2 regions of the Enterobacter sp. UPMP2060 genome follow, and region 1 is predicted to be linked to the other one. Evidence: predicted binding sites of a transcription regulator. Region 1 holds the regulator's gene; the other holds the start of a gene.
What was found. The regulator Fur, encoded in region 1, represses iron uptake genes when iron is present. The targets are predictions, from matches to a motif close to ATAATAATGAGAACNACTATCAA.

Region 1 (15,337 bases):
GACAACCGTCGTCTGTACGACTGGGTGCTGGACAACATCACCATTCCTGTACATCCGCGCCAGTACGAGTTCTCTCGTCTGAATCTGGAATACACCGTGATGTCCAAGCGTAAGCTGAACCTGCTGGTGACCGACAAGCACGTTGAAGGCTGGGATGACCCACGTATGCCAACCATCTCTGGTCTGCGTCGTCGTGGTTACACAGCTGCCTCTATTCGTGAGTTCTGCAAACGCATCGGCGTGACCAAGCAGGACAACACCATCGAGATGGCCTCCCTTGAATCCTGCATTCGCGAAGATCTCAACGAAAACGCCCCGCGCGCGATGGCCGTTATCGACCCGGTGAAACTGGTTATCGAAAACTATCCGCAGGGTGAAAGCGAGCTGGTCTCCATGCCTAACCATCCGAACAAACCGGAAATGGGTAGCCGTGACGTGCCGTTCAGCGGTGACATCTGGATTGACCGCGCTGACTTCCGCGAAGAAGCCAACAAGCAGTACAAGCGTCTGGTGCTGGGTAAAGAAGTGCGTCTGCGTAATGCCTACGTCATCAAAGCCGAACGCGTAGAGAAAGATGCGGAAGGGAATATCACCACCATCTTCTGTTCATATGACGCTGAAACGCTGAGCAAAGATCCGGCGGATGGCCGCAAGGTGAAAGGCGTGATTCACTGGGTGAGCGCTTCCCACGCGCTGCCGGTAGAAATTCGTCTGTACGATCGTCTGTTCAGCGTGCCTAACCCAGGTGCAGCGGAAGACTTCCTGGCGACCATCAACCCGGAATCTCTGGTGATCAAGCAGGGTTATGCGGAGCCTTCTCTGAAAGCCGCTGAAGCGGGCAAAGCGTTCCAGTTCGAACGTGAAGGTTACTTCTGCCTGGACAGCCGTTACAGCACGGCGGAAAAACCGGTATTCAACCGTACCGTAGGCCTGCGTGATACCTGGACGAAGATCGGCGAATAATATTGCTGGTCTGGTCAATGAGAGACAAACGCCGCACTATGCGGCGTTTTTTTATTTAACGATCAGGGTATTAAGACAGGGCCTAAAAAGGCGTCACAAAAATATCAGGTCAATGAGGTGCTACTTATTTTTCAAAAAAAAAGTTTGTATCATTGCGGAAATTAAAAAGGTTATAAAAAAGGAAAGGATTCTCACGTCTAGCCACTGAAATACCTGATAATTCCCCGCCATTCCTCGCCTCCTCACAAATGTTACAAAGCGCTACCAATTATGTGCACTTCGTCATAGTCCTGACTTTTGTCCGCTAAAAAGCATTGATAATTCGCGTCGCGAAAAATAACCTAAAGACGGTAGTTAATTCGAGGGTATTTAAAGCTACCCCTGACCATTTGGTCTTTTTTATTTACGCCGCTTCAGGCGTTTTAATTCGTCAAAGAGGAATAATCTATGCGTACGTTCAGTGGCAAACGTGGTGCGCTGGCGCTGGCTATTGCCGGTGTGACAGCAATGTCGGGTCTGGTGGTGACACCAGAGGCGAAAGCGGCGGGCTTCATCGATGATTCTACCCTCACGGGCGGTATTTATTACTGGCAGCGTGAACGTGACCGTAAAGACGTCACCGAAGACAAATACAAAACCAACCTTTCTCACTCCACCTGGAACGCCAACCTGGACTTCCAGTCAGGCTATGCCGCGGACATGTTCGGTCTGGATATTGCTGCGTTTACCGCGATTGAAATGGCGGAAAACGGCGACAGCGCCCACCCGAACGAAATTGCCTTCTCCTCCAGCAACAAAGCCTATAAAGAAGACTGGTCCGGGGATAAGAGCGGTATCAGCCTTTACAAAGCCGCTGCAAAATTTAAATACGGTCCGGTTTGGGCGCGCGGTGGTTATATTCAGCCAACTGGCCAGACTCTGTTAGCACCGCACTGGAGCTTTATGCCGGGTACCTATCAGGGTGCCGAAGCCGGGGCGAACTTTGACTACGGTGATGCGGGTGCGTTGAGCTTCTCCTATATGTGGACCAACGAGTACAAAGCACCGTGGCACATCGAAATGGACAAGTTCTACCAGAACGATAAAAAAACCAAAGTCGATTACCTGCACTCGCTGGGCGCGAAGTACGACTTCAAAAACGATCTGGTGCTAGAAGCGGCATTTGGTCAGGCACAGGGCTATGTCGATCAGTACTTTGCTAAGGCCAGCTATAAATTCGATGTCGCGGGTAGCCCGCTGAGCACCAGCTACCAGTTCTACGGTACGCGCGACAAAGTCAGCAACGGTGGCGTCAACGACATTTATGACGGCACCGCGTGGCTGCAGGCGTTAACCTTCGGCTACAAGGTCGGTCAGGTTGATTTGCGTCTGGAAGGCACATGGGTGAAGGCGGAAGGGCAGCAGGGCTACTTCCTGCAGCGTATGACCCCGACCTACGCCTCCTCCAACGGTCGTCTTGATATCTGGTGGGATAACCGCTCAGACTTCAACGCCGACGGCGAGAAAGCGGTCTTCTTCGGCGCAATGTATGACCTGAAAAACTGGAACCTGCCTGGCTGGGCGGTGGGCGCTTCTTACGCTTACGCCTGGGACGCAAAACCTGCCGATATGGCCACGCCGGACGCATATTACGATCCCAACTATCGCCTGAAAGAGTCTTCCTACAGCCTCGATGCTATCTATACCCTGCAGGATGGCCGTGCGAAAGGCACGATGTTCAAACTGCACTTCACCCAGTATGACAACCACTCCGATATCCCGAGCTATGCGGGCGGTTACGGCAACATCTTCCAGGATGAGCGTGATGTGAAATTCATGGTTATTGCCCCATTCACCATCTTCTGATGAACGCACCGGCGGGCTGAGTCCCGCCGGTATGGAGACTGCACATGATGAAAAAAATCGTAATCGTCGCGTTGCTGGCATCAGGGCTGGTGGCGTGTGCTCAGAATCAGGCGCCGAAAGAGGACTCCCGTCTGAAGGAGGCGTATAGCGCCTGCATAAATACTGCGGAAGGATCGCCGGAGAAAATTCAAGCCTGTCAGAGCGTGCTGAACGTGCTGAAGAAAGAGAAAGCGCATGAGCAGTTCGCGACGCAGGAAAACGTCCGCGTGATGGATTATCAGGCCTGTATCCAGGCGCGTAAAACCGGTAACGATCAGGAAGTGGCGAAGCGTTGCGACCAGATTTGGAAAGAAATACGTAGCAATAACAGTAACTAATTCGCTGTTATCATGCCCGGTGGCTCTGCGCCACCGGGCTTTTTTTTGGCAAAAAAAAGCCAACCTTGCGGCTGGCTCAGAGTATGAGTCTTATTATTTCGCGTCGTGCGCGTGATCGTCTTCGCGGCAATCGCCTTCAGCGCAGTGACCGTAAAGGTACAGGCTGTGGTTCGTCAGGCGGATGCCATGACGCGCCGCGATTTCACGCTGGCGCGCTTCGATGGAATCATCGCTGAATTCAATGACCTTGCCGCAATCGAGGCAGATCAGGTGATCGTGGTGCTGCTGCTGGGTCAGTTCGAAAACAGATTTACCGCCTTCGAAATTATGACGGGTAACAATGCCCGCGTCATCAAACTGGTTCAGCACGCGATAGACGGTAGCCAGCCCAATCTCTTCACCCATGTCGATAAGACGTTTATAAAGGTCTTCCGCACTGACATGGTGATTGTCTGGACCCTGAAGCACTTCAAGGATTTTTAACCGAGGAAGCGTAACTTTCAGGCCAGCCTTCTTTAATGCGGTATTGTTGTCAGTCATGCGGAATCTGTCCTGTTGCTAAACGATTCACTTCTGTAGGAAGTGACAGAAAATGCACCCGGGATAATGCGTCTCATTATAGAACTGCCATGGCTAAATGAAAACTGCAAGTCTCAGGCAAAATATGCTTATAAAAACGTGGTATCACCAACAAACTTGCTCAATGGAAAACCACGTTTTATCAGGGAGACATTGTACAGGTCTGGGCGAAAAAGTTAAAAGATTGTAGCGATTAATTTAATCGGTTTGACCTGGAGCATGGGCGCAACCGCAGTTGCGCCGCGATAAAATCAGGCGTTCAGAATATCATCCAGGTGCAGTTCTTCACGGATCTGCTTCACCCACTTCTCAACGCGCTCTGCGGTCAGTTCTGGCTGACGGTCTTCGTCGATGGCCAGGCCTACGAAATGATCGTCATCGGCCAGGCCTTTAGACGCTTCGAAGTGGTAACCGGCGGTCGGCCAGTGGCCTACGATAACCGCGCCGTTCGGCTCAATGATATCGCGGATGGTGCCCAGCGCGTCACAGAAGTATTCGGCGTAGTCTTCCTGATCGCCACAGCCAAACAGGGCGACCAGCTTACCGTTGAAGTCCACTTCTTCCAGCGTCGGGAAGAAATCATCCCAGTCGCACTGGGCTTCACCGTAGTACCAGGTTGGGATACCCAGCAGCAGAATGTCATAGCCTTCCAGATCTTCTTTGCTGCTCTTGGCGATGTCATGCACATCAGCAACGTCTTTACCGAGCTGTTTTTGAATGTTTTTTGCGATATTTTCGGTATTGCCGGTATCACTGCCAAAGAAAATGCCGATGATTGCCATGAGTAAAATAACCTCTTGAAACTTAATAGTATGGTGGCGCAATTTGGCCACGGATAAGGGCAATAATAGCAGAACTGGCAACCCTGCGGAAACAGCTATCGCGCAGGACTGCACTCTGTGCTACATGAAAAGGGCGATAAAGGGGATTTTCAGACTTATGCCTGGCTGCGTAACGTCTCAAGCTGGACGAGCAACATCTCTTCAATGAGCTCGCTGCGGCTGATATTTCGCGCGTCAGCCAGCTCGTTCAGCGCATCGACGGCGTCGGCGTTAAGCTTCAGTTCGACACGCTTAAGCCCACGATTTTTATCGCGTTTAAGCTGGTTGCGTTTATTGATACGCAGCTGTTCATCGCGCGAAAGCGGATTCGTCTTGGGTCGTCCCGGGCGACGCTCATTCGCGAACAGATCTAGTGTCGTACGGTCCGTTTGTTCTTTGGCCATGATTCTGAGACTTCGGGGGAAACACGCCGCCCTGCTAATGCCCGGGCGATAAGCGCGCCATCATACATCACCAAAAACGGCACGCCAACGACTGGAAGCCCGCAGCCTTCCAGTCGCTTTCTTTTTAATCAATTTGCAGTATCAGCAAGATAGCGGCGAATGGCGCGCAGCACAGCATCCGGTTTTTCCGCATGCACCCAGTGCCCGGCACCGGCAATCACGTGGGCGCGAGCCTGCGGGAATTGGGCCAGCAGCGTGTCGCGGTACGCGTCGGTAACGTAAGGTGAGTTTCCGCCGCGAATAAAGAGAGTAGGGTGTGGCCAGGCGGGGACGGTTTCCCAGCCCACGATGTTATTGTATTGCTCCCAGAGCACCGGCACGTTAAAACGCCATTGCCCGTCAACAAATGACTTCAGCAGGAACTGCACGACGCCTTCTTCATCAAGATGCTCACGCATGACGGCAGCCGCCTGTTGGCGCGTCGCGACACCCGCTTCTGTGACCGCATTGATGGCGGCAAAAATCTCGTCGTGACGGCGGACGTCATAATCCACGGGCGCGACGTCAATCACCACCAGGCCGCTAATACGGTCCGGGGCCAGTGCCGTCAGGGCCATCACCGCTTTGCCACCCATTGAATGCCCGATGAGGGTCACCTTTTGCAGGTCGTGGGCATCCAGCGTATCCAGCAGATCCTGTGCCATCGCCGCGTAGGTCATCTCGTCGGAACGCCCGGAAAGACCATGATTGCGCATATCGACCTGTAAAATATCGTGGTCGGTAACCAGATCGCGCGCCAGCACGCCCAGGTTATCCAGACTGCCAAAAAGCCCGTGAACCAGTACGATGGGAGAATTATTGTTCGGCGATTGTGCAGTTTGCGCTCGGGTATTCAATTTCATGGCAAAGTTCTTTTTTTACGTATGTCAGGTTAGGGTATCATGTTGACCATTCTGCCGCCCGGCTGCAAGGTTCCAGTTTAATCTGACTTTTGCGGCCAACCTGGTTTGACGCTATCCGCTGTTGGGATTTGACCTTATAATCCCAATGACTTGTATTCAGATAAGATATCGCACTGGATTAAGATGAAAACAATCGAAGTTGATGACGAACTCTATCAGTATATTGCCAGCCAGACGCGGCATATCGGGGAGAGCGCGTCCGACATTTTACGGCGCATGCTTAAAATTTCCGCCGCTTCACAGCCTGCTACCCCAGTCACCAAAGATGTCGTGTCTCAGCCGAGCGTTGTTGCACAAGCAAAACCTGCCGTGACGCCGGCAAAAGATAAAGTGCGCGCGATGCGCGAGCTGCTGCTCTCCGATGAATACGCGGAGCAGAAAAAAGCGGTAAACCGCTTTATGCTGGTGCTGTCTACACTTTACTCACTGGATAACAAAGCGTTTGCTGAAGCGACCGAGTCGCTTCACGGCCGTACTCGCGTCTATTTCGCGGGCGACGAGCAGACGCTGCTGCAAAATGGCAATCAAACCAAACCTAAACATGTTCCTGGCACCCCGTACTGGGTGATCACCAATACCAATACGGGCCGCAAGTGCAGCATGATTGAACACATCATGCAGTCCATGCAGTTCCCAGCGGAATTGATTGAAAAGGTTTGCGGTACAATTTAACCCTTGCATCAGAAGGACCCGGTAATGGCAAATCACAGCCGTGCAGGCCAACCTGCACAACAAAGCGATTTGATTAACGTCGCTCAGCTGACCGCGCAGTATTACGTGCTGAAACCGGTCGTGGGCAACGCAGAACACGCAGTGAAGTTTGGTACATCTGGTCACCGCGGCAGCGCGGCGCGCCACAGCTTTAACGAACCGCATATTCTGGCCATTGCTCAGGCCATTGCGGAAGAGCGCGCTAAAAACGGCGTTACCGGTCCGTGCTACGTGGGGAAAGATACCCATGCCCTGTCTGAACCGGCGTTCATCTCTGTTGTGGAAGTGCTGGCGGCAAACGGCGTCGATGTGATTGTTCAGGAGAACAATGGCTTCACCCCAACGCCTGCGGTCTCTAACGCCATCCTGGTGCACAACAAAAAAGGTGGCGCTCTGGCGGACGGTATCGTTATTACGCCATCCCACAACCCGCCGGAAGACGGTGGTATCAAATACAACCCGCCTAACGGTGGCCCGGCCGACACTAACGTCACCAAAGTGGTGGAAGATCGTGCGAACGCGCTGCTGGCTGACGATCTTAAAGGCGTGAAGCGTATTTCTCTGGATGCGGCCATGGCGTCCGGTCATGTGAAAGAGCAGGATCTGGTTCAGCCGTTCGTGGAAGGGCTGGCGGATATCGTCGATATGGCGGCCATCCAGAAAGCCGGCCTGAAGCTGGGCGTGGATCCGCTGGGCGGCTCCGGTATCGAATACTGGAAACGTATCGCCGAGCACTACAAGCTGGATCTGACCATCGTGAACGATCACGTCGATCAGACCTTCCGCTTTATGCACCTGGACAAAGACGGCGCGATCCGTATGGACTGCTCATCCGAGTGCGCGATGGCGGGCCTGCTGGCGCTGCGTGATAAATTCGATCTGGCGTTTGCTAACGACCCGGATTATGACCGTCACGGTATCGTCACCCCTGCCGGGCTGATGAACCCGAACCACTATCTGGCTGTTGCAATTAACTATCTGTTCCAGCACCGCCCGCAGTGGGGCAAAGAGGTGGCCGTCGGTAAAACGCTGGTTTCCTCTGCGATGATTGACCGCGTGGTCGAGGCGCTGGGCCGCAAGCTGGTGGAAGTGCCGGTCGGCTTCAAATGGTTCGTTGACGGTCTGCACGACGGCAGCTTCGGCTTCGGCGGTGAAGAGAGCGCGGGCGCATCTTTCCTGCGTTTCGACGGCACGCCATGGTCAACCGATAAAGACGGCATCATCATGTGCCTGCTGGCGGCGGAGATCACCGCGGTCACCGGTAAGAACCCGCAGGAACACTACAACGACCTGGCGGCACGCTTTGGTGCACCAAGCTATAACCGTATTCAGGCTAGCGCGACGTCAGCTCAGAAAGCGGCCCTGTCCAAACTCTCTCCGGAGATGGTCAGCGCAAGCACCCTGGCGGGCGATCCGATCACCGCGCGTCTGACGGCTGCACCGGGCAACGGCGCATCCATTGGTGGTCTGAAAGTGATGACTGAGAACGGCTGGTTCGCCGCGCGTCCGTCCGGTACGGAAGATGCGTACAAAATCTATTGCGAAAGCTTCCTCGGCGCTGAGCACCGTCAGCAGATTGAGAAAGAGGCGGTAGAGATTGTCAGCGAAGTGCTGAAAAACGCGTAAGTGCGGTATGGGTGCGGGCTGATGCCCTCGCCCCGGCCCTCTCCCACAGGGAGAGGGAGAAAACACTAAAAACGGCAACCCCTGGGTTGCCGTTTTGCTTTGACCTCGTAGACCCGGTAAGCGCTAGCGCCACCGGGCTTTTTTTAGCTATGCTTATTCTTCAATTCAAACCGCGGTGACACCAGACCGTACAGCGTCCAGCCCATAAAGGTCACCATTGCCCCGTAGAGCATCGCTTCCTGGCCGGATGAGTAGAGCGCATAAAAGCTGTAGATTGCCCCAATCAGCGCCACGATATTGGCCGCACGCGCTTTGCGTGGATCCACCTTCGCCACCTTCTGAATGATCACCAGCGCTGCCATCGACAGGATATACGGAATGATGTTCGTCACCACCGCCAGGTTGACCAGCACGTTGAACTGGCTGTTCAGCGACGGGCTAATGGTCATCAGCGACAATCCGCTCTGGAAGATAACAATCGCCAGCATGCCCTGCACCGGCGCATCCGCTTTGGTCACGCGGGAGAATATTTTTGGGAAGTAACCTTCATCAGCCGAGGATTTAAAGACCTGTGCGATGGTGAACTGCCAGCCGAGGAGTGAACCGCAGCAGGACATCACCATCAGCCCCATGATCACTTTCCCGACCTCAGGCGTGAACATCTGCGCGAAGGCCAGACCGAACGGCGCCGTAGAGTTTGCCAGATCCATGTTTGGCACAATCCCGGCAATCACGTTAGTCGAGACGATATAGATCACCGCCGCGCCCAGCGTGCCGCCGAGGACCGCAATCGGCACGTTCTTCTCCGGATTCTCTACCACTTCCGCGTTCGCACAGGCGGATTCCAGACCCAGGAAGGCCCAGAGCGTCATGGCGATTGAAGAGCCGACCGCGGTAAAGAATGGCACATGGTGCGGGTTCCAGGAGTTGGCGTAGAGTGTCGGGCTGAACCAGAACCAGCCGATGATGCACAGGCCGACAACCGGGATAATCACGCCCCAGACGGTGATGCTGGAGAGCTGCCCGGTGATGCGCGCGCCGCCAAAGTTAGCCACGGTACAGATCCACAGCACGCCGATGGTCGCCAGCCCAATTTGCACCGGGCTGAGCGTCGCGCCAAACAGCTCCGTACCGTAACCCACGGCGGAGATGGCAATCGCCACGTTGGCGATCAGCAGCGACACCCCGTAGGTATAGTTGGCCATAAAGTTGCCCGACTTGCCAAAAGCGTATTCGGCATAGCCGCCCATGCCGCCTGACTTACGGCTGAACATTCCGCACTTGGCAAACGCCCACGCCAGCGCCATTGAACCGACTGCCGTCACCAGCCAGGAGATGATAGAGATGGTGCCCACCTCTGCCAGTTTGGTAGGCAGCATGATAATCCCGGAGCCCATCATGTTCACCATGGTGAGGATGGTCAGCTGCACCACGCCCATCTTATTGGACTTACTCATAATTTCTCTCCTTTCAGCAGCGCGGGCTGAGCGGCGGGTTGTTTGATGACGTTACAGCGAACCTGCTTGCGACCCTCACACTCCTCGACGTACACACCCTGCAGCTCCGGCGCGAAGCCCGGCAGCAGGTTGATGCCTTCTTCCAGCGCGGCAAAGTAGCGCAGCACGGAACCGCCCCAGACTTCCCCTGGAACCACGCACAGTACCCCCGGTGGATAAGGAAGGGCGCCTTCGGCGGCGATGCGGCCTTCCGCGTCGCGCAGTGAGACCAGTTCAACTTCACCGCGCAGATAGGCGTAGTTTGCGTCCTGCGGGTTCATCATCACGCGCGGGAAGTGAGACTTGCGGAACATCTCTTTCTGCAGCTGTTTCACGTTGTGGCGGGCGTACAGGTCATGCATTTCCTGGCAGATCTGGCGCAGGGTGTAATCCGCGTAACGTTCCGGATGCTGTTTGTAGAGAGAAGGCAGGACGTCTTTCAGCGGAACATCGCTCTCGAGCAGTTTTTCGAAGCGCACCAGCTGCGCCACCAGCTGCTGCAGTTTTCCCATATCTTCCGCAGGCGTGAGCAGGAACAGGATCGAGTTGAGATCGCATTTTTCCGGCACGATGCCGTTTTCACGCAGGAAGTTGGCGAGGATAGTGGCGGGCACGCCGAAGTCGTCATACTCCCCGGTGCGGGCGTTAATACCCGGCGTGGTCAGCAGGAGCTTGCACGGGTCGATAAAATACTGATGCTCAGCGTAGCCTTCAAAAGCGTGCCAGTTTTCACCCGGTACGAAGTGGAAGAAGCGCAGATCGGTCGCAATTTCCGCTGTGTCCCAGCTTTCCCACGGACGGCCATCCACCGTTTCCGGCACGAAGGGGCGCAGATACCGGCAGTTCTCCAGGATCAGCTTGCGCGCTTCGATACCGTTCACCACGCAGTCCATCCACATGTTGCGGCCGCTCTGGCCTTCGTGCATACGGGCGTTGATGTCCAGCGCAGCGAACAGCGGATAAAACGGGCTGGTGGAGGCGTGCATCATAAAGGCATTATTCAGGCGCTTATGCGGGACATAGCGCTGTTGCCCTTTGATGTGGCTGTCTTTCTTATGGATTTGCGAGGTCTGCGAGAAGCCGGCCTGCTGTTTATGCACGGACTGGGTGACCAGGATCCCCGGATCGTTTTCGTTCAGCTCCAGCAGCAGCGGAGAGCAGTCGGCCATCATCGGAATAAATTGCTCGTAACCCACCCAGGCCGAGTCAAACAGGATGTAATCACACAGGTGTCCAATCTTATCCACCACCTGACGAGCGTTATAGATGGTGCCATCGTAGGTACCCAGCTGGATCACCGCCAGACGGAACGGACGCGCATCGCGTGCACGGCCAGGCGCCACCTCTGCCACCAGCTCGCGCAGATAACTTTCTTCAAAGCAGTGGGCGTCAATGCCGCCAATAAAGCCGTACGGGTTGCGCGCGGTTTCCAGATAGACCGGCGTTGCGCCAGCCTGGAGGAGGGCACCGTGATGGTTAGATTTGTGGTTGTTACGGTCGAACAGTACCAGGTCGCCCGGGGTGAGCAGGGCGTTAAGCACCACTTTGTTGGATGACGAGGTGCCATTCAGCACGAAGTAGGTCTTATCAGCATTAAAAACTTTTGCAGCATGCTGCTGGGCGATGCACGGTGCGCCTTCGTGGATCAGCAGATCGCCCATCGCCACGTCGGCGTTACACAGGTCGGAGCGGAAAAGCGTCTCACCAAAGAAATCGACAAACTGATTACCGGCTGGATGGCGGCGGAAGAACTGACCACCCTGATGCCCCGGGCAGTCAAACGCGCTATTGCCCTGCTTCACATAGTCGACAAGGGCGCGGAAAAACGGCGGGCGCAGCTGGGTTTCATACTTCTGGGCGGCCGCTTCCAGCTGGCGTCCATAAAAGTCGTTGCTGGTGTCTGAATACTCAAATACGCCGTGAATGCGCGATAAATAGTCTGCCGGGATGAACTCTTCTTTGTGGGTCGCGACAAAAACAGGAATGCCAAAACCGGTGGCTTCTATTTCGTCCAGGATACCGCTGGCAATATCCGTGACCGCCAGAACAATGGCGGCAACATCAATATAATCAGAGGCGCGGACATCTACCAGTTCACGCTGGGTAGTAAAGCAATCCGGACATGCACGGCTGGCTGCGATTTTTAAACTTTTCATCTTTCTCTCTTTATTTTAGGTAATAAGCGTCCCTCGATTTCTTGCAAGAAAGAAATCGATAATTTACCGGAAAAAAAGCAAAGGGTGGCCGCTGATTAAAATCAGTGAATTGCTTTTTTGATGATTGAAATTCAGTCCGCCCGGTGCGGATGAGTCTGAATTAAAATGAATGAGCGCACGAGTTCACAGGCAATGGCCTGTAAAATAAGGTATTTCAGGATAACCTGTAAGCGAGTGCGCCAGAAGTCGAAGGACTACCGGGCATTAAAGAGATGAAAGTCAAAGCAGTTTCGGTGGGCAAACATCATGATATGTGTTGTCCGCCTTATATGGGGCATTAAGCGATTGTTGTTTTCCATGTTTCATTTTCCTTTCAGTAATTGAAAGCATGGTCATTTTATCCAGGGAAAGGCGATTAACCGTGAGGTAGATCACCGTTAACCGATCAAATCAGAAATAAATATTCGTTTTAGATGAATATCGCAGATCAAAATTCTGATTTGTTGATGATGCGTTAACAGGTTGTGTTGCCAATGTTTTAAATGAGCGAAAATAGCCCGTAAAAATAATTTATGGGTTATTTGTGAAATATTGTCTGAGGGATTTAGTTTTTATTTAAAAATAAAATGAATAGTTATTCAAAGCATAAACCGATAACCGATACCGGTTTCAGTTAATAAATGGCGAGGGCGAGCGGGGTCAACTTCGAGTTTCTGACGAAGGTGTCCCATATATATGCGTAAATAATGACTATGTTCCACCGCGTTGGGCCCCCACACCTGACTTAACAGCTGGCGTTGGGTGAGTACCTTGCCGTGGTTGTTGAGCAGAACGGCGAGCAGGCGAAATTCTATTGGCGTCAGATGGATTTCTTCTTCACCGCGCACAATACGCCGCGCGGCCAGGTCAACCCGGATATCCCCAAACGTGTAGGTTGGGTCAGCTGGCGTGGTTGCGCTGTGGCGACGCAGCGCCACGCGAAGGCGAGCCTGTAACTCGCCGATACCAAAAGGTTTAATCAGATAGTCATCCGCCCCGGCATCCAGCGCCGCGATTTTATCCGTCTCTTCAGTACGCGCGGAGAGCACGAGGATCGGCATCTGGCTCCACTGACGCACTTCCCGGATAAAATCGATGCCGTCGCCGTCCGGCAAACCAAGATCGAGGATCACCAGGTCCGGCTTGCGGGTGGCGGCTTCAATTAAACCCCGCTGAAGCGTACCCGCATCATGAACGCGCAGACCGTCCCCTTCCAGCGCAGCGCGCAGAAAACGGCTAATGGCGATCTCATCTTCAACAATCAGAACGTTGATCACAAATCCTCTGGTAATTCATTAAGTTCTGGCGGGGTTTCCAGAGGAAGTGTAACACAAAACCGCGCGCCGCCTTCGGGGCGATTCTCAGCGGAGATGGACCCGCCATGGACATCAATGATTGCCTGGCAAATCGCCAGCCCAAGGCCCACGCCCGGAATGGCCGACTCCTTATTGCCGCGCGCGAATTTTTCGAAAATAGCCAACTCCTGCCCGGCTGGAATGCCGGGTCCGGTATCCCAGACGTCAAGGTGAAGCGTGCCGTCGTCCACCGTCGCATCTACGCCAATTTGCGCGCTGGCGCCCGCATATTTGCCGGCATTTTCCAGCAGGTTGATCAGCACCCGTTCAAACAGCGGACCATCAACGTGAATTAAGGTCAGGGGCTCGGGCATGTTCAGCGCAATATGCCGCCCGCCCAGGCCGGGTTCGAGCATTTTCAGGGCGCTGCCCACTACCTCTTCAAGCGTGAGCCACTCTTTTTTGAGGTTAAAACCGCCTGACTGGATACGCGCCATATCGAGCAGGTTATTCACCAGACGCGTGGTATTCAGCACATGCTGGCGGATCTCGCTGGCCTGAAGGGCGTGTTTAGAGCCTTCCGCCGCCAGGTCCAGCGTCAGGATTTCTGACTGACCAAACAGGACGGTGAGCGGGGTTCGCAGATCGTGAGAGAGCGCCGCCAGCAGCGAGTTACGAATGCTTTCACGCTCGCTCGCCAGCCGGGCCTGCTCTTCGCTGGCGGTGAGGGCAAGCCGCTCCAGCGCGCTGGCAACCAGCAGCGTAAAGGTCTCCAGCAGCCGCTGCTGTTCGGGGATCATCAGTTGGCGCAGGTTTGAGGGCTCAACAATTACCAGCCCCTGATTTTTATCGGCGCTGCGCAGCGGCAGAATTTGGTAGGGCACGCCGGGCAGGGTGTCGGTCCCTGCGCCCGCAGGTAACCCTTTATCAAAGCTCCAGCGCGCGATGGCTTCGTCCCAGGGCGTCATGCCAGAGGCCGACGTCAGCGGGCGCAGCTTGCCGTGTTCGTCCGGGAGCAAAATCAGGTTGCTGGCATGAAACGTCGAGCGAATGAACTGCTCGCTGGTCTGCACGATATCCAGCGGCGTGCGGCCCACCGCCAGCGATTTCGACATCTCATAGAGATGGCGCGTGCGCTGTTCGCGATAGCGGGCAATACGCGCCTGGTAGCGCACGCCCGCCGTCAGATTCCCGATTACCAACCCGACGGTGAGCATCACCGCGAAGGTGAGAATGTACTGAACATCCGACACGGCGAGCGTCCCGCGCGGGGCAATAAAGAACAGATCGAAGCTGATGACGTTAATCACCGTCGCCAGTACCGACGGCCAGCGCCCGTAAAAGAGCGCCACCACCACTACGCCAAGCAGGTAGATCATCACCAGGTTGGCGGCATCAAACGCGATCAGCCACTGACTGGCAATCACGGTAATCAGGGCACAGAGCACGACGGCGACAAGACAGCCGCGCAGCTGAATGCGCCATTTATCGCTGAAGGCACGGCTGTCCGGCGCGCGGCTGGGTAACGGCGTGGGCTTATCATCCAGCGCCACGATCACCAGGTCCAGATCCGGTGCGCGGCGGGCCAGCTTGTCGGCAAACGATTCGCGGCTAAACCAGCGGCGATGCTGGCGACGGCCAATCACGATTTTCCCCAGATTGTGCTCACGGGCGTAGCGCAGGATGGCTTTATCTTCCTGAGGATCGGAAAGGGTGGCGGTTTCGGCACCCAGCTCCTGCGCCAGGCGAAGCGAACTCAATATCGCGCGGCGCTGGTTCTCGGGGAGCGCGTGCAGCTGCGGCGTTTCGACATACACCGCATGCCAGACGCTGCCAAATTTGGCCGCCAGGCGCGCGGCGGTGCGGACAAGCTTTTCATTGCCGCTGCCGTGGCCTACGCACAGCAGGATGGCATCTCGCGTATGCCAGACGCGCTCCTGGCCCTGCAGGTCGCGCCAGGCGCGCATCTGATCGTCGACGCGATCGGCAGTACGACGCAGGGCCAGCTCGCGCAGGGCAATCAGGTTGCCTTTACGGAAGAAATGTTCGATGGCGCGCTCGGC
Region 2 (15,337 bases), 590 kb from region 1:
GTGGCGACGGTGGAAAGCTACGCGCCGCTGATGGCGCGTGCGCCAAAGACCTTCAACTTCTTTATCAACCAGCCGCTGGTGCGCAAGCTCTCCGAAAAACACATCGGTATGGTCGATCTGCCGCTGCTGTCGGTGCCGTCTCTGCAGCGCCAGCTCGTCGGTCACCGTTCGGCGAACATGACCCTGGAACAGCTGGAGGCGCTCGCTCCGGAGCAAAAAGCCAGTATGGTGCTGGTGGTGCAGGATCCGTTCACCAGCTACTACGATGCGCAGGTCGTGGCCGATTTCGTCCGTCTGGCGGAGAAGGTGGGTTACCAGCCGGTGGTGCTGCCGTTCTCTCCCAACGGCAAGGCGCAGCACATTAAAGGTTTCCTGAACCGATTTGCGAAGACCGCGCAGAAAACGTCTGACTTCTTAAACCGCGTGGCGCAACTCGGGATACCGATGGTTGGCGTCGATCCGGCGCTGGTGCTTTGCTATCGCGATGAATACAAGCAGACGCTGGGCGATAAGCGCGGTGATTTCAACGTCATGCTGGTGCACGAGTGGCTTCCGGTGGCGCTGGCAGATAAAGCCGTTCAGGACGTCAGCGGTGAACCGTGGTATCTGTTCGGCCACTGCACGGAAGTGACCGCGCTGCCGGGTGCCCCCGCGCAGTGGGCGTCCGTTTTTGCCCGCTTCGGGGCGAAGCTGGAGAGCGTCAACGTAGGCTGCTGCGGGATGGCCGGAACCTACGGACACGAAGTGAAAAACCACGCCAACTCGCTCGGCATCTATGAGCTGTCCTGGCATCAGGCGATGCAGCGTTTGCCGCGAAACCGCTGTCTGGCGACGGGCTACTCCTGTCGCAGCCAGGTAAAACGGGTAGAAGGTAACGGTGTGCGTCACCCATTGCAGGCTTTACTGGAGATAATTGGATGATCTGGAAACGTGCTGTGACGCTGCAGGCGCTGAACGCCATGGGCGAGGGGAATATGGTGGGGCTGCTGGATATCCAGTTCATCCGCATTGGCGACGATGAGATTGAGGCCACCATGCCCGTCGATAGTCGCACCCACCAGCCGTTTGGTTTATTGCACGGCGGGGCCTCCGTCGTGCTGGCCGAAACGCTGGGCTCGGTGGCGGGGTATCTCTGTACCGAAGGGGAGCAGAAGGTTGTCGGACTTGAGGTGAATGCTAACCACATTCGCTCGGTGCGCAGCGGGCGCGTGCGCGGTGTTTGCCGCGCGCTGCACGCCGGAAGCCGCCATCAGGTGTGGCAGATAGATATTCTCGATGAGCAGGATCGCCTGTGCTGCTCGTCGCGGCTGACCACGGCGGTTGTGTAAAGTTTTCAGATGTTTTGCCTTTGGTCAAAAACTAGCCAGTCCGTTGTGATATACTGGTCAGGTTTTGTACATAAGCGAGGACATCATGGATACTGAAATAACCCCAACACAGCTGGCAATTGAATATTTACGTCGCGATAAGAGCAACCTGTCTCCGGCGCAGTACCTGAAAAAGCTGAAACAGCTTGAGCTGGAATTTACAGATTTGCTGGCGCTCTCTTCGAATGAACTGAAAGAAGAGATCTACTTTGCCTGGCGGTTGGGCGTTCACGTCCATTGAGTACATGAGAATAAAAGGGCCGCGAGTGCGGCCTTTTTTGTGTCTGAAATTCAGTATCGGGTGGCGGTGACGCCACCCGATATTTTCCTCAGACATTGACGGCGTTGATCAGCCGCGACTTCATGGACTGATACGCCGACGCCGCAAAATCCTCCGCCCAGCGCTGGTCCTCAATCGCCTCCAGCTGCACCGCGCAGTACTTCGTTTCCGGCGTTTTGGAGATGGGATCGAGATTATCCTGGGTCAGCTCGTTGCAGGCGCCAATCCACCACTGATAGGTCATGTAGACCGCCCCGGCGTTGATACGCTCGCTAATGCTGGCGCGGGTAATCACTTTGCCGCGACGCGAGCGCACCCAGACCAGCTGGCCCTCCGCGATGCCCAGCCTTTGCGCATCGGCTGGGTTCATTTGCACCCGGCCCGGCTCATCGGCCAGGCTTTGCAGCGCGGCGCAGTTCCCGGTCATCGAGCGGCAGGAGTAGTGCCCCACTTCACGCACCGTGCACAGCACCAGCGGGAAATCCGCGTCCGGGGTTTCCGCCGGCGCGCGCCACGGGGCGGCAAAGAGCTGCCCTTTACCGGTTGGGGTGTCGAACTGATTGTCTTTGTACAGGTACGGCGTTCCCGGATGATCCAGCGTCGGGCACGGCCACTGCACGTGGCCCATCTCGCCCATTTTTTCATACGTCACGCCATAGAAGAGAGGGCACAGCTCGCGCATCTCGTCCCAGATCTGCTGGTTGGAGTCATAATGCATCGGGTAGCCCATCTCGGTGGCGAGCAGGCTGATAATCTCCCAGTCGCGCTTCACGTTGCCGCTGGCCTCAATGGCTTTGCCAAAACGCTGGAATCCGCGATCGGCACAGGTAAAGACGCCGCCGTGTTCACCCCAGGAGGTGGCAGGAAGCAGAACGTCCGCCACTTCTGCCGTTTTGGTCATAAAGATGTCCTGAACCACCACAAAGTCGAGCGCCTCAAAACCGCTGCGAACGAGACCGAGATCGGCTTCGGTCTGAAGCGGATCTTCCCCCATGATGTAGTAGGCCTTGACCGTGCCTTCCAGCGCCAGATGGGGCACCTCGGTAATGCGCGTCCCGACCCGATCGTCCATTTTAGTGGCGTCAATTCCCCAGGCATCGGCAAACTTCTGCCTGACCGCCGGATCGGTCACATCCTGATAGCCCGGGAACATATTCGGCAGAACGCCCATATCGCAGGCGCCCTGAACGTTGTTTTGCCCGCGCACGGGACCGACGCCGACGGCAGGGCGCCCGAGGTTGCCGGTCAGCAGCGCCAGGCTGGAAAGCCCTTTGACCACATCCACGGCCTGACCAAACTGGGTCACGCCCATCCCCCACATCACGGTGGCGGAAGGGGCCGCCGCGAAGGTGCGCATCGCCTGGCGAACGTCGCGGGCGGGAATACCGGTAAGATGCTCAACCTTCTCCGGCGCATAGTCTTTCACCGTCTGGCGATAGGCCTCAAGCCCCTCGGTAAAGCGCGCCACGTAGCTTTTGTCGTAGAGCTCCTCTTCCAGCAGCACGTAGCCAAAGGCGTTTACCAGCGCCATGTTGCTGCCGTTTTTCAGCTGCAGATGCTGGTCGGCGATGCGCGCCGTTTCAATGCGCCGCGGATCGCAGACGATGATTTTTGCGCCGTTTTCCCGCGCTTTCAGCACGCGTCGGGCGACGATAGGGTGGGAGTCCGCGCAGTTATAGCCAAACACCAGCAGGCATTTTGAGTTTTCAATATCGCTGATTGAGTTGCTCATCGCCCCGTTGCCGAGCGTTTCCTGTAAACCGGCCACGGAAGGGCCGTGACAGACGCGCGCGCAGCAGTCCACGTTGTTGGTGTTCAGCACCGCGCGGGCAAATTTTTGCATCACATAGTTTGTTTCATTGCCGGTTCCGCGAGAGGATCCGGTGGTCATGATCGACCGCGGCCCGTGCTGCGCTTTAATGCTGCTGAGTTTGTGCGCGGTGTAGCGGATAGCCTCTTCCCAGGTAACGGGAGTGAATGCCTCGCCTTTGCGGTAGCGGATCATCGGCTGGGTCAGGCGCGGGGTGAGCAGACGGGTATCGTTGAGGAAGTCCCAGCCGTAAAAGCCTTTCAGACACAGGGTGCCCTGGTTTGTGACGCCTTCTGCGGCTTCGGCACGGATGATGCGGTTATTTTCAACGACAAGGTTTAATTTACAGCCTGCACCGCAGTAGGGGCAGACGCTGGCGATCTTTTTCATCAATAACAGACCTGTTAAGAAATGAAGCAAAGTTGACTGGAAAATCCAGTCCCGTACACGGAGGTAAGCAGGAACCGTGCCAGATTGGCTTTGCTGGTTTTACAGGGTGTTAAGCGGGGAAGGCGCGTGTCATCGTCAGGCTGTTCGTCAGTTTTGACGATGACACGAAAGCAGGATGAGGAGCCGTGAAATTACAGGTCGTCCATGGTGTGGCCCACGACAATTTCCAGCGTCTTGCGAATCACATCCGCCTGGACAACGTCACGGGTCGCTTCCAGCGTCTGAATGAGCCAGAGGATGATCGCTTTGTTGGACAGATGGCCTTCGGAGGCCAGAACACAGCGTACTGCAGTAGAAAAAATAGCGGACTCTTCAGCAAAACGATCGCCTGCATAACGGAAATATTCCGCCAGCGCACTGTCTAAAAAAGCAGAGTGGTATTCGGGTTGAAGCTGAATATTTTGTCTCATTTGTTCTCACCGTAGCTGTTAAATTGCAGTCAATGTATTTTTTTGGGGTCGGACGGTTTTCCACTTCCAAATAACGGCACTACATTGTCTCTGTTATCGTTGAGAGGTCCCTCTCTGTTCGTTCGTCCTTGCGCGGTTCTGCGACGTGTAAAGGCGATGCTGTTTGAGCCGATCTCGGCAATCACCACCGCAAGTGTCTCCCGCCGCCGGGGATCCTTTTCATGTTCTTTCATAACCCGCAGACGCTGCAGCAATCCTTCGGTTGTCACTGGCCCCCGCTCTTTCAGAAGAGAGAGAACGGCTTCACCGATAAGCGTGTCGATCAGTCGGTCTGCGTCACTGCTATTCATCACGTTACCGTTCGAAGAGCAGACCAAGCAGCATGTGGTAGTGCTCTTCCTCTTCCGGACCATCGGCCCTTTCGAGGCGGCTGAGCAGTTTGGTACAGAGCGATTTGCGATTCAGGTTTCGCCCGTCGCTGAGGATTTCGACAACCACCTGGCCCAGCGTCTCCTGCTGAGTAGGAAGCGCCGCCTTTTCGAAGTACTGTGCGATCGCTGCTGCGGAATCTGTGGCGTAACCTTTCTGCTGCATGTTTCGCTCCTGTAAAATTTTGTAATCACTAACGTTACAATTAAGGTATACACAATTCTTAAATCTGTACACTTAAAATGTACAGATTTTTAATATTTTTATGATATATTTTATAAATTTCTTTATTTTCAGATGGTTAATTAGTTGGTATGAACCGGTAATGTTACAGGATATATTGTACAAAAAGGTCTGACACTGGTAAGTTGTACAGCGCAGAAAAATGTTTCATTAACTGCCGTAAATGATTGAGATGTAAATTATTTGTCAGGCAATGAATGTGCTATAAATGATACTTATCCACCTTTTTGTGGCCAAAACCCTAACCCCAGGAATCGCATGCTCACAACCATCATTTACCGCAGCCATATCTGCGAGGACGTTCCAGTGAAAGCGCTGGAAGCCATGGTCGCTGCAGCAAATAGTAAAAACCGGCAATCCAATGTCACGGGGATCCTGCTGTTTAACGGCACACATTTTTTTCAGCTGCTTGAAGGGCCAGTGGAACACGTCTCTGCTATCTATGAGCAGATCTGCAACGACCCGCGCCACCATAACGTGGTGAAGCTGATGCGCGATCACGGACCTGTCCGGCGTTTTGGCAACGTGGGCATGGAGCTTTTTGATTTGCGCCACTTCGACAGGGAAGAAGTGCTGCAGCAGGTGCTCAACAGAGGGACGACACGCTATCAGCTGACGTATAATGACCGCCCGCTGCAGTTTTTCCGCACCTTTGTCGAGGCCACGGAAAAAGCGAACTATTTTGAACTGCCGCCTGCGGATTCCTGGGAGTTCGTTCGCGAAGAAACGCGCCTGTCCGCGCAGCCCGAAGTGGTCGCGAAAGGGGCGGATTGCAGCTTTGCGTTCCAGCCGATAGTCGATCCGTTTATGCAGCAGGTCGTCTCCTGGGAGGCGCTTCTCCGCACGCCTGACGGCGGCGCACCGGGAGATTACTTTGCTAATCTGCCGCGTGACGAGGTGTACGCCTCTGATTTACACAGCAAGCAGGTGGCGCTCTCCATGGCCAGCGCGCTGGGGCTACAGGATCAGACGTTATCCCTCAACCTGCGGCCCATGACGCTGGTCAACATTCCCAACGCCGTGGATTTCCTGCTCACCGCGATTGAAGCCAATGGGTTTGTACCCGAGCAAATTGTGGTGGAGTTCACCGAGAGCGAAGCCATTTCCCGTTTTGATGAATTCACGGATTCGGTCAGGCAGTTAAAAAGCGCGGGTATCAGCGTGACGATCGATCACTTTGGCGCCGGTTTTGCCGGGCTGCAGCTGCTGGCGCAGTTCCAGCCGGACAGAATTAAGATTAATCGCGATCTGGTCGCGAACGTGCATAAAAGTGGCCCCCGACAGGCCATTATTCAGGCGATTATTAAATGCTGCTCCTCGCTTGAGATCCAGTTCTGCGCGGTAGGAGTAGAGAAGGCTGAAGAGTGGATGTGGCTGGAATCCGCCGGGATTTCCCAGTTCCAGGGACATCTTTTTGCCAGCCCGCGACACGGCGGTATTCCCGCGATTGCGTGGCCGGAGAAAAAGTTCGACTTCTGATAAAGCTGTACACATTACGGCAGAGTTAACTGTACGAATGGTAATTTTTATACAACAATGTATTAACAGGTGAAGGGAGGAGTAGCCCATTCACCTGAGCAAAATGCGGTCTTAGTTATACAAATGGTGTGTACAATCTGATAAGGTTGGTGCAGTTAGGTATGGAAGTTCTGAGCGTGAGGGAGTTAATGGCCTATTACAGTATCGGCGAAGTGGCCGAACGATGCGGTATCAACCCCGTTACGCTGCGTGCCTGGCAGCGCCGTTATGGATTGTTGAAGCCGCAGCGCAGTGAAGGGGGTCATCGTCAGTTTGACGATGAAGATATCCTCCGCATAGAAGAGATCAAGCGCCTGATGAAAAGCGGCGTCTCGGTCGGAAAAGTCAAAGCCTTGCTGGAAAACAAAGAAGTATTGACTCAGGGCAACTGGGTCTCGTTCCAGGAAGAGATGATGACCGTTCTGCGTTACGCCAGCCCGGCAAAGCTGCGCGCCAAAATGGGCGAATTCCGCCGCGATCACGCGATAGATGCGCTGATTGACAATATTATTTCTCCCGTTCGTCAGCGCATGAATCAGGATCAAAACACCGTGCGCCACATGGCGAGCCTGTTTGACGGCGTCCTGATCGAATTCGCGATTGCAAGCCTGGCGGAATCCCGCAAAAAAGCCGGTAAAGACGCGCTCCTGATTGGCTGGGAATGCGATGACCGCACCCATCTGTGGCTGGAAGCCGCGCGCCTATCGCAGAAGGGCTGGCACATTGACGTCCTGGCGGAACCTATTGATTCGCCGCGTCCTGAACTGTTCCCTGGGCAAAAAATTTTCGTCTGGACGGGGAAATCCCCAACGCCTCGCCAGCAGGAACAGCTCGACCACTGGCGTGAACAGGGGTTTGCTGTCTCATTTCATCACTGATTAACAGAGGCCTTGAGGGCCTTTTTTTGTTTTTGTCCTTTTCTGAACAAAAGCTATCTCAAAAATAGGCATTTCCGATGCATATTTTACTTTTCTCTTCCCTGTCATAAATGCCGCGACGAAATGCATTATTAATCAATGCATTGAACAAATACATCCATCCTGACTGCATCCTCTCACAGGGTCTATGCTTAATAAAAGTAGGCAAAAAGGGCGGTTTAGCCGAATGCCCCTGCTGACAGAGGGTTGAAGTGATAATCGTTATCACTAACATGGTGTTATGCCCTGATGGCTTATCAGATGAGGTGGACCTATGGAACTGCATTCAGAAACCTTTAATCCTGCCGATTTTGCCTGGCGCGGCTTAACGCTCACGCCAGCGGCGGCGGCACATATTCACGAGCTGGTGGCGAAAAAGCCCGAGATCCTTGGCGTGCGTTTAGGCGTCAAACAGACCGGCTGCGCGGGTTTCGGCTACGTGCTCGATACCGTCACCGAACCCGAGAAAGATGACCTGGTGTTCGAGACTGACGGCGCGAAGCTGTACGTCGCGCTGCAGGCCATGCCGTTTATTGACGGCACCGAAGTGGACTACGTCCGCGAAGGCTTAAACCAGTTATTCAAATTTCATAACCCGAAAGCCCAGAACGAATGCGGCTGCGGCGAAAGCTTTGGGGTATAGGCGGTACTATGTCTCGTAATACTGAAGCAACGAGTGAAGTAAATACCTGGGGCGGTGGGCACCTCAACTATAAAGAGGGGTTCTTCACCCAACTGCAGACCGATGAGCTGGCGAAAGGCATCAACGAAGATGTCGTCCGGGCGATCTCGGCGAAACGCAACGAGCCCGAGTGGATGCTGGAGTTCCGCCTGAGCGCCTTCCGCGCCTGGCTGGAGATGGAAGAACCGCACTGGCTGAAAGCGCACTACGACAAGCTGAACTATCAGGATTACAGCTACTATTCTGCGCCCTCCTGCGGCAGCTGTGACGATACCTGCGTCTCGCAGCCCGGCGCGGTGCAGCAAACCGGTGCGGAGAACAGTTTCCTCAGCAAAGAGGTGGAAGAAGCCTTTAACCAGCTTGGCGTGCCCGTGCGTGAGGGGAAAGAGGTGGCGGTGGACGCTATTTTCGACTCCGTCTCGGTGGCGACCACCTACCGCGAGAAGCTGGCAGAGCAGGGGATCATTTTCTGCTCCTTCGGCGAAGCGATTCACGATCATCCGGAACTGGTGAAAAAATACATTGGGACCGTGGTGCCTTCTAACGACAACTTCTTTGCGGCGCTCAACGCGGCGGTAGCCTCTGACGGCACCTTTATCTATGTGCCGAAAGGCGTGCGCTGCCCGATGGAGCTGTCCACCTATTTCCGCATCAATGCCGAAAAAACCGGCCAGTTCGAACGCACGATTCTGGTTGCGGATGAAGGCAGCTACGTCAGCTATATCGAAGGGTGCTCCGCCCCGGTCCGCGACAGCTACCAGCTGCACGCGGCGGTGGTGGAGGTCATCATCCACAAAGACGCCGAGGTGAAATACTCCACGGTGCAAAACTGGTTCCCGGGCGACGGCAATACCGGCGGTATCCTGAACTTCGTCACCAAGCGCGCGCTGTGCGAAGGCGAAAACAGCAAGATGTCGTGGACCCAGTCTGAAACCGGCTCTGCCATCACCTGGAAATACCCGAGCTGCATTCTGCGCGGGGATAACTCCATCGGTGAGTTTTACTCGGTGGCGCTGACCAGCGGCCATCAGCAGGCCGATACCGGCACCAAGATGATCCACATTGGTAAAAACACCAAATCAACCATCATCTCGAAAGGGATCTCTGCCGGGCATAGCCAGAACAGCTATCGCGGGCTGGTGAAAATCATGCCGACGGCCACCAATGCGAGAAACTTTACCCAGTGTGACTCGATGCTGATTGGCGCTGACTGCGGGGCGCATACCTTCCCGTACGTCGAGTGCCGTAACAACACGGCCCAGCTTGAGCACGAGGCGACGACGTCGCGGATTGGGGAAGATCAGCTCTTCTACTGCCTGCAGCGCGGGATCAGCGAAGAAGACGCCATCTCGATGATCGTTAACGGCTTCTGTAAGGACGTGTTCTCTGAACTGCCGCTGGAATTCGCCGTTGAAGCCCAGAAGCTCCTCGCCATTAGTCTTGAACACAGCGTCGGTTAAGGAAAGCACATGTTAAGCATTAAAGATTTACAGGTTAGCGTAGAAGACAAAGCCATCCTGCGTGGCCTCAATTTTGACGTCAGGCCGGGCGAAGTTCACGCCATCATGGGGCCGAACGGCTCCGGGAAAAGTACGCTTTCTGCGACGCTGGCGGGGCGCGAAGATTATGAGGTAACCCACGGCTCGGTGGAGTTTAACGGCAAAGATCTGCTTGAGATGTCGCCGGAAGACCGCGCGGGAGAAGGCATCTTCATGGCCTTCCAGTACCCGGTCGAAATTCCGGGCGTCAGCAACCAGTTCTTCCTGCAGACGGCGCTGAATGCGGTGCGCAAGTATCGCGGCCTGGAGGCGCTGGACCGCTTTGACTTCCAGGACCTGATGGAAGAGAAGATCAAGCTGCTGAAAATGCCGGAAGATCTGCTGACCCGTTCGGTGAACGTTGGCTTTTCCGGCGGCGAGAAAAAGCGTAACGACATTCTGCAGATGGCGGTGCTGGAGCCCGAGCTGTGCATTCTGGATGAGACCGACTCCGGTCTGGATATCGACGCCCTGAAGATTGTCGCTGACGGCGTGAATTCCCTGCGCGACGGCAAGCGTTCGTTCATTATCGTCACCCACTACCAGCGCATTCTGGACTACATCAAGCCGGATTACGTTCACGTGCTTTACCAGGGGCGTATTGTGAAATCCGGTGATTTCACGCTGGTTAAACAACTGGAGGAGCAGGGCTATGGCTGGCTTACCGAACAGCAGTAATGCGCTCCAGCAGTGGCACCGGCTGTTTGAAGCCCAGGGCGGCACGCGCTCTGAGCAGGCGCAGCAGCATCTGCAGCAGATGCTGCGTCTCGGCCTGCCGACGCGTAAGCATGAGAACTGGAAATACACCCCGCTTGATGGCCTGCTGAACGCCGAGTTTGTGACCCGCCTGGCGGATCTCACCCCGGCGCAGCGTGACGCGCTGGCCGTAAACGTGGATGCCGTGCGCCTGGTGTTTGTCGACGGTGAGTTCCGTCCGGAGCTGAGCGACGCCCTTCAGGGGAGCGGATTTGAGATTGAGATAAACGACGATCGCCAGCCCCTGAGCGCCCCGGTTCAGCCTGAGGTTTTCCTGCACCTGACCGAGAGCCTGGCCCGCAGCGTGACGCATATCCGCGTGAAGCGTAACCAGCGTCCGGCAAAACCGCTGCTGCTGATGCACATCACCCAGGGTCTGGACGGCGACGAAATCAACACCGCGCACTATCGCCACCATCTTGAGCTGGCGGAGGGGGCGGAGGCCACGGTAATCGAACATTACGTCAGCCTCAACGATGTCCGGCACTTTACCGGATCGCGTCTGACGATGAACGTTGCCGCCAATGCCCAGCTTCACCACGTCAAGCTGGCGTTTGAGAATGCGCAGAGCCACCACTTTGCCCATAACGACATTGTACTGGGTCAGGATGCCGCGGCGTACAGCCACAGCTTCCTGCTCGGCGGGTCGGTATTGCGCCACAATACCAGCACGCAGCTTAACGGTGAAAACACCACGCTGCGCATCAACAGCCTGGCGATGCCGGTTAAATCTGAAGTGTGCGACACGCGCACCTGGCTTGAGCACAACAAAGGCTACTGCAACAGCCGCCAGCTGCATAAAACTATCGTGAGTGATAAAGGGCGCGCGGTGTTTAACGGACTGATCAACGTGGCGCAGCACGCCATTAAAACGGACGGGCAGATGACCAACAACAATCTGCTGTTAGGTCGCCTGGCGGAAGTGGACACCAAACCGCAGCTGGAGATCTACGCCGACGACGTGAAGTGCAGCCACGGTGCGACGGTCGGGCGCATCGACGACGAGCAGATGTTCTACCTGCGTTCCCGCGGTATCGACCAGCAGGCGGCGCAGAAAATGATTATCTATGCGTTTGCCGCCGAACTGACGGAGGCGCTGAACGATGGTCAGTTGAAACAGCAGGTGCTGGCGCGTATCGGTCAGCGTCTGCCTGGAGGCGAAGCATGAGTTTTCCCGTCGAGAAAGTACGGGCAGATTTTCCGGTTCTGACCCGTGAAGTAAACGGTCTTCCTCTGGCCTATCTGGACAGCGCGGCCAGCGCGCAGAAGCCGAACCCGGTCGTGGATGCGGAAGCCGAGTTTTATCGCCACGGCTACGCCGCCGTGCATCGCGGTATTCATACCCTGAGCGCCGAGGCGACCCAGCGTATGGAAAACGTGCGCACGCAAATTGCCGCCTTCCTCAATGCAAAATCGCCTGAAGAGCTGGTCTTCGTGCGCGGAACCACCGAAGGGATCAACCTTGTCGCTAACAGCTGGGGCAACGCGCAGGTCCACGCGGGGGATAACATCATCATCACCCAGATGGAGCACCACTCCAATATCGTGCCGTGGCAGATGCTCTGCGAGCGCGTTGGCGCGCAATTGCGGGTCATTCCGCTTAACCTTGACGGGACGCTGCAGCTTGAGCAGCTCGACGCACTGCTGGATGACCGCACGCGGCTGGTGGCGGTCACCCAGGTCTCCAACGTGCTGGGGACGGAAAACCCGGTGGCAGAGATTATCGAAAAAGCCCACCAGGCCGGCGCGAAGGTGCTGATTGACGGCGCTCAGGCGGTGATGCACCACGCGGTTGACGTTCAGGCGCTGGACTGTGATTTCTACGTCTTTTCAGGCCACAAGCTCTATGGGCCGACCGGGATTGGCGTACTGTACGTGAAAGAAGATATCCTGCAGGCGATGCCGCCGTGGGAAGGGGGCGGATCGATGATCGCCACCGTTAGCCTGACGGAAGGCACCACCTACGCGCGCGCGCCGTGGCGTTTTGAGGCGGGCACGCCCAATACCGGCGGGATTATCGGGCTGGGGGCGGCGGTTTCCTACGTCTCCGCAATCGGCCTTGAAAGCATTCAGGAGTACGAACAGCTGCTGATGCACTATGCGCTTGCCGAGCTTGCCAGCGTGCCGGATCTGACCCTCTACGGGCCTGCCGACCGGCAAGGGGTGATCGCGTTCAATCTCGGGAAACATCACGCCTATGACGTGGGCAGTTTCCTCGATAACTACGGCGTGGCGGTCCGTACCGGGCACCACTGCGCCATGCCGCTGATGGCGTTTTACCAGGTGCCGGCAATGTGCCGCGCGTCGCTGGTGATGTACAACACAACGGAAGAGGTCGACAGGCTGGTGGCGGGACTTAAGCGCATTCACCAGCTGCTGGGCTAACGGAGAGGCGAAAGATGGCAGAACTGCCGGACAGAGACAAATTGCTGCGCAACTTTGGGCGTTGCGCAAACTGGGAAGAGAAGTACCTGTATATCATCGAGCTGGGGCAGCGTCTGCCGCCGCTCGGTGAAGAGGCGCATAACCCGGAAAATATTATTCAGGGCTGTCAGAGCCAGGTGTGGATTGTGATGGAACAGTCTGACGACGGCACGATAGCACTGCACGGCGACAGCGATGCGGCCATTGTAAAAGGGCTTATTGCGGTCGTCTTTATTCTTTACCACCGGATGTCGGCGCAGGATATTGTCGCGTTCGATGTCCGCCCGTGGTTTGAAAAAATGGCCCTGACCCAACACCTCACCCCGTCTCGTTCCCAGGGACTCGAAGCGATGATTCGCGCGATTCGCGCCAAAGCTGCAATCCTTAGCTAGACTTACAGAACAGCATTCATTCTGTTTCGCGAGGTGGTTCCCGCCTCGCTGGTTTTTCAGCTTTCTGGCGTCCTGCCAGTGAATAAGGAATCTCAGCATGAAGCGCGCGTCTCTCATAACTCTATTACTCCTCAGTTCGCTCGGCGCACTTAATTCGGCCCGCGCGATGGACTATCCGTTGCCGCCCGCAGGCAGTCGCCTGATTGGGCAAAATCAAACCTACACGATACAGGAAGGGGATAATAAGCTGCAGACCATCGCCCGCCGGTTTAATACCGCGGCGCAGGTGATTCTGGAAACGAACAATACCATTGCGCCAGTCAACCCGGCGCCGGGAACCGTCATTACCATCCCGTCGCAGATGCTGCTGCCGGACACGCCGCGCGAGGGGATTGTGGTGAACCTCGCTGAGCTGCGGCTCTACTACTTCCCGCCGGGAGAAAATATCGTTCAGGTCTTCCCGCTCGGCATCGGACAGCTGGGGCTGGAAACACCGGTCACGACCACGCGCGTAAGCCAGAAAATCCCGAATCCCACCTGGACGCCCACGCCGGGCATCAGAGCACGCTCTCTTGAGCAGGGAATCAAATTACCGCCGGTGGTACCTGCCGGGCCAAATAACCCGCTGGGACGCTTCGCACTGCGTTTAGGCGTGGGCAACGGGGAATATCTCATCCACGGCACCAGCGCGCCGGACAGCGTTGGTCTGCGCGTCAGCTCCGGCTGTATGCGGATGAACGCCCCGGACATTAAAGCCCTGTTTGAACAGGTGCGGGTTGGCACGCGGGTACAGATTATCAATGAACCCGTGAAGTTCTCCGTGGAGCCGGATGGTAAGCGCTATATTGAAGTCCACCGCCCGCTGGCGCAGGCTGAGGGAGAAAACCCGCAGGTCTCGCCCATTACCCACTCCGCCGACTTTGCGACCTTTGTTTCTCAGGCGGGAAGCGATAAGGCGCTGATCGAGAAAGCCCTGTCACGCCGCGCCGGGATCCCGGTTATCGTGTCGTCAGGGAGCGGCCCGTCGGCCAGCAATAGCGTGTTGTCGGTGTAGAACAGTCGGGTGTCCGCTGCGGTAGCGGAAGATGAAGGGGAGAAGGTGACGCAGTAGCCGTTTGACGCAGGCAAAAAAAATGGCGCACAATGTGCGCCATTTTATTAACAGGTACTATTACTTACGGTATTTAGTAGCCTGGTTGTCCAGACGCTGGTTAGCGCGAGCTGCGTCGTCTTTAGCAGCCTGAACGTCGGAACGGATTGCGTTCACGTCGTTGCTCAGCTGGTCAACTTTAGCGTTCAGAGTCTGAACGTCAGAAGACAGCTGATCGATTTTAGCGTTGCTGGAGCAACCAGCCAGCAGAGTAGAACCCAGGATTACCGCGCCCAGTACCAGTTTAGTACGATTCATTATTAATACCCTCTAGATTGAGTTAATCTCCATGTAGCGTTACAAGTATTACACAAAGTTTTTTGGGTTGAGAATATTTTTTTGATGGGAATACACCTATTTTTGATCGTTCGCTCAAAGAAGCATCGAATCGGCCCTTTTTGAGCAAAAATCTATGTAAAAAAAGGCATTTATCATCGGATTCATCTTAGATAATTCGCAATTAAATAGAAAAACCCGATTTGCAATTTGAATGACTTTAGCTAATGTCAGGAATAAAAAAAGCGCCCGGAGGGCGCTTTTTATCAAAATTAATTCGTTCGGGAATTATTACAGCACGTGAACAGATGCGGTATTGGTGGTTCCGCTTGGCACCAGCGCGCCAGAAACCATGACCACAACGTCACCTTTCTGTGCCAGACCACGATCAACCAGCTCCAGAGCCACTTCTTTACCCAGACGGTAGAAATCATCCGTAGACGCGATCTCTTTCACCAGGTGAGGGATCACGCCTTTGCTCAGCACCAGCTGACGAGCCGTGGTTTCGTTGGTGGTCAGCGCCAGGATAGTCGCATCCGGGAAGTATTTACGCACCGCGCGAGCAGATTTACCGCCCTGGGTGGCAACCACGATCAGCGGTGCTTCCAGTTTCTCAGCTGTTTCTACTGCACCACGGCATACCGCTTCGGTGATGCGCAGCTTGCGGCTGTCGTTGTTGTAGTCCAGACGGCTTT

Region 2: a site for Fur is predicted at 7,637-7,659, ahead of sufA (Fe-S cluster assembly scaffold SufA). Genes of this name have one in related genera too.

Annotation. Positions count from the first base shown of each region.
Region 1 is NZ_JBSKJQ010000001.1:128,191-143,527, forward strand. Features, by position in the region: gene glnS (glutamine--tRNA ligase) at 1-963, shown strand, start outside; gene chiP (chitoporin ChiP) at 1,411-2,808, shown strand; gene chiQ (ChiQ/YbfN family lipoprotein) at 2,856-3,185, shown strand; gene fur (ferric iron uptake transcriptional regulator) at 3,279-3,725, opposite strand; gene fldA (flavodoxin FldA) at 4,016-4,546, opposite strand; gene ybfE (LexA regulated protein) at 4,702-4,989, opposite strand; gene ybfF (esterase) at 5,118-5,891, opposite strand; gene seqA (replication initiation negative regulator SeqA) at 6,075-6,623, shown strand; gene pgm (phosphoglucomutase (alpha-D-glucose-1,6-bisphosphate-dependent)) at 6,648-8,288, shown strand; gene potE (putrescine-ornithine antiporter) at 8,432-9,745, opposite strand; gene speF (ornithine decarboxylase SpeF) at 9,742-11,940, opposite strand; gene speFL (leader peptide SpeFL) at 12,195-12,299, opposite strand; gene kdpE (two-component system response regulator KdpE) at 12,579-13,256, opposite strand; gene kdpD (two-component system sensor histidine kinase KdpD) at 13,253-15,337, opposite strand, start outside.
Region 2 is NZ_JBSKJQ010000001.1:718,224-733,560, forward strand. Features, by position in the region: gene ydiJ (D-2-hydroxyglutarate dehydrogenase YdiJ) at 1-921, shown strand, start outside; gene menI (1,4-dihydroxy-2-naphthoyl-CoA hydrolase) at 918-1,328, shown strand; gene ACWKXN_RS03535 (YdiH family protein) at 1,414-1,608, shown strand; gene fdhF (formate dehydrogenase subunit alpha) at 1,697-3,847, opposite strand; gene ACWKXN_RS03545 (biofilm development regulator YmgB/AriR family protein) at 4,039-4,317, opposite strand; gene ACWKXN_RS03550 (hypothetical protein) at 4,347-4,667, opposite strand; gene ycgZ (regulatory protein YcgZ) at 4,672-4,911, opposite strand; gene ACWKXN_RS03560 (diguanylate phosphodiesterase) at 5,248-6,468, shown strand; gene ACWKXN_RS03565 (MerR family transcriptional regulator) at 6,657-7,385, shown strand; gene sufA (Fe-S cluster assembly scaffold SufA) at 7,699-8,067, shown strand; gene sufB (Fe-S cluster assembly protein SufB) at 8,076-9,566, shown strand; gene sufC (Fe-S cluster assembly ATPase SufC) at 9,576-10,322, shown strand; gene sufD (Fe-S cluster assembly protein SufD) at 10,297-11,568, shown strand; gene sufS (cysteine desulfurase SufS) at 11,565-12,785, shown strand; gene sufE (cysteine desulfuration protein SufE) at 12,800-13,216, shown strand; gene ldtE (L,D-transpeptidase LdtE) at 13,314-14,270, shown strand; gene lpp (murein lipoprotein Lpp) at 14,388-14,624, opposite strand; gene pykF (pyruvate kinase PykF) at 14,934-15,337, opposite strand, start outside.